2 linked regions of the Labilibaculum antarcticum genome follow. The protein of the gene in region 1 interacts with the protein of each later gene in a pairwise test. Links are inferred from orthologs where the notes say so. Each region holds a gene or a part of one and is shown on either strand. Other genes may lie near its edges.

What was found. Proteins that work in one complex are often made in the same cells at the same time.
Region 2: the proteins of rpe (region 1) and eno interact in binary tests that used the Escherichia coli proteins (3 or more experiments, as listed by UniProt). The link is inferred for Labilibaculum antarcticum from one-to-one orthologs.

Annotation. Positions count from the first base shown.
Region 1 is NZ_AP018042.1:3,274,707-3,278,290, forward strand. The notes cover bases 268-3,182. They hold rpe (ribulose-phosphate 3-epimerase), read right to left. Parts: upstream 2,093-3,182; coding sequence 1,442-2,092; downstream 268-1,441. Other genes in these bases: ALGA_RS12925 (NAD(P)-dependent oxidoreductase), read left to right, coding at 268-1,401; ALGA_RS12935 (sigma-70 family RNA polymerase sigma factor), read right to left, coding at 2,204-3,070. Outside these bases: more of ALGA_RS12925, read left to right, coding at 169-267; transcription termination factor Rho, read left to right, coding at 3,394-3,584. UniProt on the Escherichia coli protein: Catalyzes the reversible epimerization of D-ribulose 5-phosphate to D-xylulose 5-phosphate.
Region 2 is NZ_AP018042.1:1,530,800-1,534,050, forward strand. The notes cover bases 335-3,251. They hold eno (phosphopyruvate hydratase), read right to left. Parts: upstream 2,477-3,251; coding sequence 1,193-2,476; downstream 335-1,192. Other genes in these bases: ettA (energy-dependent translational throttle protein EttA), read right to left, coding at 335-405; ALGA_RS05755 (response regulator), read left to right, coding at 612-1,121; rplQ (50S ribosomal protein L17), read right to left, coding at 2,672-3,205; ALGA_RS05770 (DNA-directed RNA polymerase subunit alpha), read right to left, coding at 3,212-3,251. Also shown: more of ettA, read right to left, coding at 1-334. UniProt on the Escherichia coli protein: Catalyzes the reversible conversion of 2-phosphoglycerate (2-PG) into phosphoenolpyruvate (PEP). It is essential for the degradation of carbohydrates via glycolysis.

The DNA.
Region 1 (3,584 bases):
ATATTGCTTGTGATCGAATCGGTTTGGTGATTGCTAAGCTGAGAGATTGATTTCCTATTGTAATTAAATAATTAATTGAGCATGAATACAGAGATTCGTACTTTTTATTATTATCTTAATAGTCATTAATTGCATTAAATCACACACTTGCGTTAATAAAGGAATCGTATGAACAAAAGAATTAGAATCGGAGTACTTCGGGAAACTAAAAATCCACCTGATAGAAGAGTCGCAATTCCGCCGGTAACAGGCCTGCAAATTCTTAATAAATACCCTAATGTTAGTATATTCATTCAGCCGAGTGATATTCGTTGTTTTTCCGATGTGGAATATCGAGAACAAGGATTTTTTTTAACGGAAGACTTACGGGATTGTGATATCCTGATTGGAGTGAAAGAGGTTGCCATTCCGACTTTAATTCCCAATAAAACCTATTTGTTTTTTTCACATGTTGCAAAAAAGCAAATCTATAATAGAGAGTTGTTGCTTCAAATAATCAAAAGAAATATAACCTTGATTGATTATGAGTATTTGAAAGATAATTGTAATAAACGTTTGGTGGCTTTTGGTCATTGGGCTGGTGTGGTAGGCGCATACAAGGCGCTCGTAGCTAGAGGTTTGCGTACCGACTTCTTCGATTTACCACCAGCTAGTTCTTGTAAGGATATGGAAGAGATGTATTTACATCTTAAAAAAATTAGTTTAAAACCCATAAAAATATTAATTACCGGAGGTGGACGAGTTGCAATGGGAGCCATGCAGACACTTCGAATTTTAAATTTAAAAGAGGTTACGCCGGAACAATTTTTAAAAGAAAATTTCAAAGAGCCAGTCGTTTGTCGAATTGATCCAGAAAACTATGTGGAACGGAAAGATGGAATTGAATTTAATCTTCAGGATTTTTACGATAACCCTGAAATGTATCAATCAACATTTAAGCCTTTTACTAAAGTAACTGATTTATTTATTGCATGTCATTACTGGGATCCAAAGTCGCCTAAGTTTATATGTGCAGAAGATTACAAAGATGAGGATTTTAACATCTCTGTAATAGCAGATGTTAGTTGTGATTTAAATGGCCCCATTGTATCAACCCTTCGCGCTTCAACAATTGCATCCTCATTTTATGGTTACGATCGATTTAGTGAAGAGGAGGCTATTCCTTTTGTAGATAAGAGAAATGTCACAGTTATGGCTGTCGATAATTTGCCTGGTGAATTGCCTCGTGATTCTTCAATTGATTTTGGAGAGGCTTTGTATCAGAATGTGTATGAAGCGCTTTTAGCTGATGACCCAGATGGAATAATTGAGCGGGCAACAATTGTGAAAGAGGGCTGGTTGACACCTCAATTTGCATATCTTCAGGATTACCTGGAAGGAAAAGAAGCTGTGAAAGTATAAAAAAAAAGACCAAATGTGTGTGCATTTGGTCTTCTAAATTTTATAGATTTTTCAGATCGGATATGGTTTGGTTTGGGTCATCTGACCTAAATACAAAGCTTCCGGCAACTAAAGCATTGGCTCCAGCTTCGACTAATTTCTTTCCTGTTTCCAGATTCACACCTCCATCAATTTCAATAGTAACAGAAGCATTTTTTTCTTTAATTAGTTGAACTAGTTTTTCAACTTTAGCATAGGTGTTCTCGATAAAACTTTGACCGCCAAAACCGGGATTTACACTCATTAACAGAACTAAATCAATATCCGTAATAATTTCTTCTAAAACTGAAACCGGAGTATGAGGGTTTAGCGATACACCGGCTTTCATGCCATGGCTGTGAATGTTTTGAATTGTACGGTGCAGATGAGTGCACGCTTCGTAATGAACCGTTAAAATATCAGCTCCTGCCTTTTTAAAAGCTTCAACATATCGGTCTGGATCAATAATCATCAGATGAACATCTAATGGCTTTTCAGCAATTTTTTTTATCTGCTCTACAATAGGCAATCCGTATGATATGTTAGGTACAAATACCCCATCCATAATGTCAAGGTGAAACCAATCGGCTTGACTGTTGTTCACCATTTCGATATCGGTCTTTAAATTTGTGAAATCAGCCGCTAATAGCGAAGGGGAAATTAATGTTTGCATTTGGTTGTTTACGTTTAAATATGGCGCAAATATAATTAAAAAAGGACAAGAGTAGGTAAATGAAAATTCACCATTAATTCTTATCCTTTCCTTTTCACCCTAAAATGTTTATTATTCTCCTAAATAAGTTTTAAGTATTTTACTTCGGAACGTTGTTTTCATTCGTTTGATTGCCTTCTCTTTAATCTGGCGAACTCGTTCTCGTGTTAGACCAAATTCTTTCCCAATTTCTTCAAGAGAGTAGGGTGGTTTCCCATTTAAACCAAAATACAATCTAATAATAGAAGCTTCGCGTTTCGAAAGAGTCGATAAGGATCTGTCAATTTCTTTACGAAGAGAATCCCGAATTAGCTTTTGATCCGGACTAATTTCATCACTACTAAGTAGTATGTCGTAAAGAGTATTTTCTTCATCAGGATTTATTGGAGCATCCATTGAGATGTGCCTGCCAGAAGCTTTAAGTGCTTCTTTTACGTCTTTAGGACTCATTTCTAATATAACAGCAATTTCTTCAGGGGAAGGTTCCCGCTGATACTCTTGCTCTAATTGAGCGAATGTTTTGTTGATTTTATTAATTGAACCAATTTTGTTTAATGGCAGTCGCACAATTCTAGCTTGTTCGGCCAAAGCTTGTAAAATAGATTGCCTAATCCACCAAACAGCGTAAGATATGAACTTGAAACCTCTGGTTTCATCAAATCGTTGAGCTGCTTTAATTAGTCCTAAGTTTCCTTCATTAATCAAATCGGGGAGACTAAGTCCTTGATTTTGATATTGTTTGGATACGGAAACAACAAAACGCAGATTGCATTTTATTAGTCGATCCAGAGCTTTTTTATTGCCTTTCTTTATTTCCCTGGCTAGTTGAACCTCCTCTTCCGCAGAAATAAGATCGACTTTCCCAATTTCATGTAGATACTTGTCAAGTGACGGAGTTTCTCTGTTGGTTACCTGTTTAGTGATCTTTAGTTGTCTCATAGTGGATTTTAAATGGTATTTATATCCGAGGGAACACTTCTCGTTTATATATTAAATATAGCAAAATCATTTATAAAAAGAAATTTGTGGGGCTTTCAGAAGAGCTATTTTAAGTTTTGATAAACTTATTTTGCAATTTAAAATTTTGGATTTTAGTAATAAAACCATTTATTTTTTTGTGAATTATAACTAATTCCGTAATATTGCAATTGAATTCAGATTAATTCTTCTCATTTAGAGGTCGAAAGATCAGGTTTCCTATTTTTCCAAATACAATTTCTATCTAAACAAAAAATCACCCAAAAAATATTAATATATCATTTATGTACGATATTCTTGAATTAAACAAGAAACTTGTGCCTGAATTACGAGAAATCGCTAAAGAACTCAACGTTAAAAAAATTGAGTCTTTTAAGAAACAGGATTTAATTTACAGAATCCTTGATCAACAGGCAATTGTAGCTTCTGAAAGGAAAACACCAGAAAAAAAGACTCCGCTAAAAAGAACTAAGAG
Region 2 (3,251 bases), 1.7 Mb from region 1 along the record:
ATCAGCTTGTTCATCCATTACGGCCTGCATCTTATCAGCATTTTCAAGAACTTCCGGATCACCAAACTTCAGATTAACCGCTTCGTATGCATTCAAAGTATCAACGATTTCCTGAACTCCCTCTTCAACAATTTCTTTAACCGTTTTGCTATCATCTAATATTGGTTCCTGAGCCAAGTAGCCAATATTATGCTCCTTCGACCAAACAACATGTCCGTCGAATGAACTTTCTAAGCCTGCAATTATCTTTAGAAGAGTAGATTTCCCTGAACCATTAAGTCCAATAATTCCAATCTTAGCTCCATAGAAAAAAGACAAGTTAATGTTATTCAATACTTTTTTTTGTGATGAAAAGGTCTTACTGACCCTATCCATCGAAAAAATAATTTTTTTATCGTCAGCCATTATTTCGTTTTTATTTATTTCATTCAAATCCTGATCTGTAAAAATAGAAAAATTGCATTGAAAATTTATCAATTACATTTTCTTTAGAATTCTTAATTTTCAGCATGACAAAACCAATATTCTCATTTTATAATCTAAAATTGAACATTTGTTTTTTTATTATAGTTAAAATAATGTATTTTTAAGGATTAAATACTAGGGTTATTATGGAGAGAACAGCAAATAAAAAACTTTCGGAGTTACTGGAGCAAATAGGCATCGAAACAAAGAAGAAAATATATTGGGAAGAAACAATTGATTCTTCCGTTGTTGTAAAAACTCATCCGAACAAGAGAAATGTTCCCATAAAAGACGCGAAAATTCTTCTGGTAGAAGATCAACCGAGCAATAGAAAAACAATTGAAGTTTATCTAAAGCAAAAAGTTGGCAGTGTTGATATTGCTGAAAACGGGAAGCAAGCAGTTGAACTTTTTGAAAAAGAACAATATGATATTGTTCTTATGGATCTGCAAATGCCAATCATGGGAGGAATTGAAGCCTCATTACGCATGCGGAAAATAGAAGAAGAGCGTGAATTCTCTATTCCTATTATTGCATTTACTGCCAATTTCTATTCAGATGATAAAGAAGTATCAATTGAAGTAGGGATGGATGCTTATCTTTCAAAACCATTTCAATGCAAAACACTATTTGGTTTAATGCAAGAATACATTTAGAAATAACGGATAACAGATATAAAAAAAAGGGATCTTAACAGATCCCTTTTTTTAATATATTTTAATTTGGCTTAGCAACCAAAAATTGCATTTTCACCCAATTCTTCTTCAATACGAAGTAATTGATTGTACTTAGCCATACGGTCAGAACGGCTCAAAGAACCAGTTTTGATCTGTCCTGAATTAGTAGCAACCGCAATATCAGCGATGGTAGCGTCTTCAGTTTCACCTGAACGGTGAGAAGTTACTGAAGTATAACCTGCACGGTGAGCCATTTCAATAGCATTTAAAGTCTCAGTTAAAGTACCAATTTGGTTTACCTTAATCAAGATAGAATTAGCAGCCTTAAGCTTGATACCTTTAGCCAAGTAGTCAACGTTAGTTACGAATAAATCATCACCTACAATCTGACACTTATCTCCAATAAGAGCATTTAAAGCAACCCATCCATCCCAGTCACCTTCGTCCATACCATCTTCGATAGAATCGATTGGGTATTTAGAAATCAACTCAGCTAAATAAGCAGCTTGCTCATCAGAGTTTCTCTTAGCTCCGTTTGGCTCAAAAAGACTATAGTCATATACACCTTCTTTAAAGAATTCAGAAGCAGCACAGTCCATAGCAATTGAAACATCACCACCATCTTCTTTACGACCCGCTTTGTAACCAGCGTTTTTAATAGCAGTTAGGATACACTCAATAGCCTCTTCAGTACCACCTAACATTGGAGCGAAACCACCTTCGTCACCAACTGCAGTAGAAAGACCTTTACCTTTAAGAACTTTTGCAAGAGCATGAAATACCTCTGCACCCATTCTTAAGGCTTCGCGAAATGAAGGAGCACCAATAGGACGAATCATAAACTCTTGGAATGCGATTGTTGCATCAGAGTGAGAACCACCATTGATAATATTCATCATTGGAACAGGAAGAACATTAGCGTTAGCACCACCAATATAACGGTATAATGGTAATTCCGAATATTCAGCAGCAGCTTTAGCAACAGCCAAAGAAACACCTAACATTGCGTTAGCACCTAATTTAGATTTTGTTTTAGTACCGTCAAGAGCAATCATTGCTTTGTCGATAGCTACTTGGTTAGTAGCATCCATACCCATTATAACTGGAGCAATTACGTTATTAACATTTTCGACAGCTTTTAACACACCTTTTCCTAAGTAACGTAATTTATCACCATCACGTAGCTCTAAGGCTTCGTTTTCACCTGTAGAAGCTCCGGAAGGGACACCAGCGCGTCCCATATAACCACTTGCAAGTGTTACTTCAACTTCGATAGTTGGATTTCCACGTGAATCAAGAATCTCACGACCATGAACTTTTACAATTTCTGACATAACTAAATGTTTTATTGTTATTTATATTAGACTATATTCTAAATTTAAGCTCTAAAGACTACCAATTTAAGTAATATTTTTCAATAACAAATACCGAATCCATATGTTGTAATTACGCAAACGTTAGAAAAATCTTTAGGGCATTAAAAAAGGGATAAAGTTAGACTTTATCCCTTTTATATATTAAAAGGAAGTTTACTTTTCTTCCTCTTTAGTTGCTTCCGTTGAAGCCTCAGGTGCTTTATCGGCCTTAACCTCTTCAGCTTTTACTTCTGATACCTCAGTTGCTACTTCTTCTGAAGCTTTAGAACCACCACGTTTTCTACGAGTTGATTTTTTAGCTACAGCTTTCTTTTCAGTTAAGTAAGTCTCATTAAAGTCAACCAATTCAACCATACACATTTCTGCGTTATCACCTAAACGGTTACCAGTTTTTAAAATTCTGGTATAACCTCCGTTACGGTTAGTGATTTTTGGTGAAACTTCTCTAAACAACTCAGTAACCGCTTCTTTTTGCTTCAAATAACCAAAAACAATACGTCTTGAGTGAGTAGAATCAACTTTACTTTTTGAAATTAGAGGCTCAACATACATTTTTAAAGCTTTAGCCTTAGCAGTAGTGGTCGAGATTCTTTTATGCAATATCAAGGAAGAAGCCATATTTGCAAGCATAGCTTTTCTATGCGCTGTCTTTCTTCCTAAATGATTAAATTTCTTTCTATGTCTCATTTTCCCTTATTCCTTATCTAATTTATACTTAGAAATATCCATACCG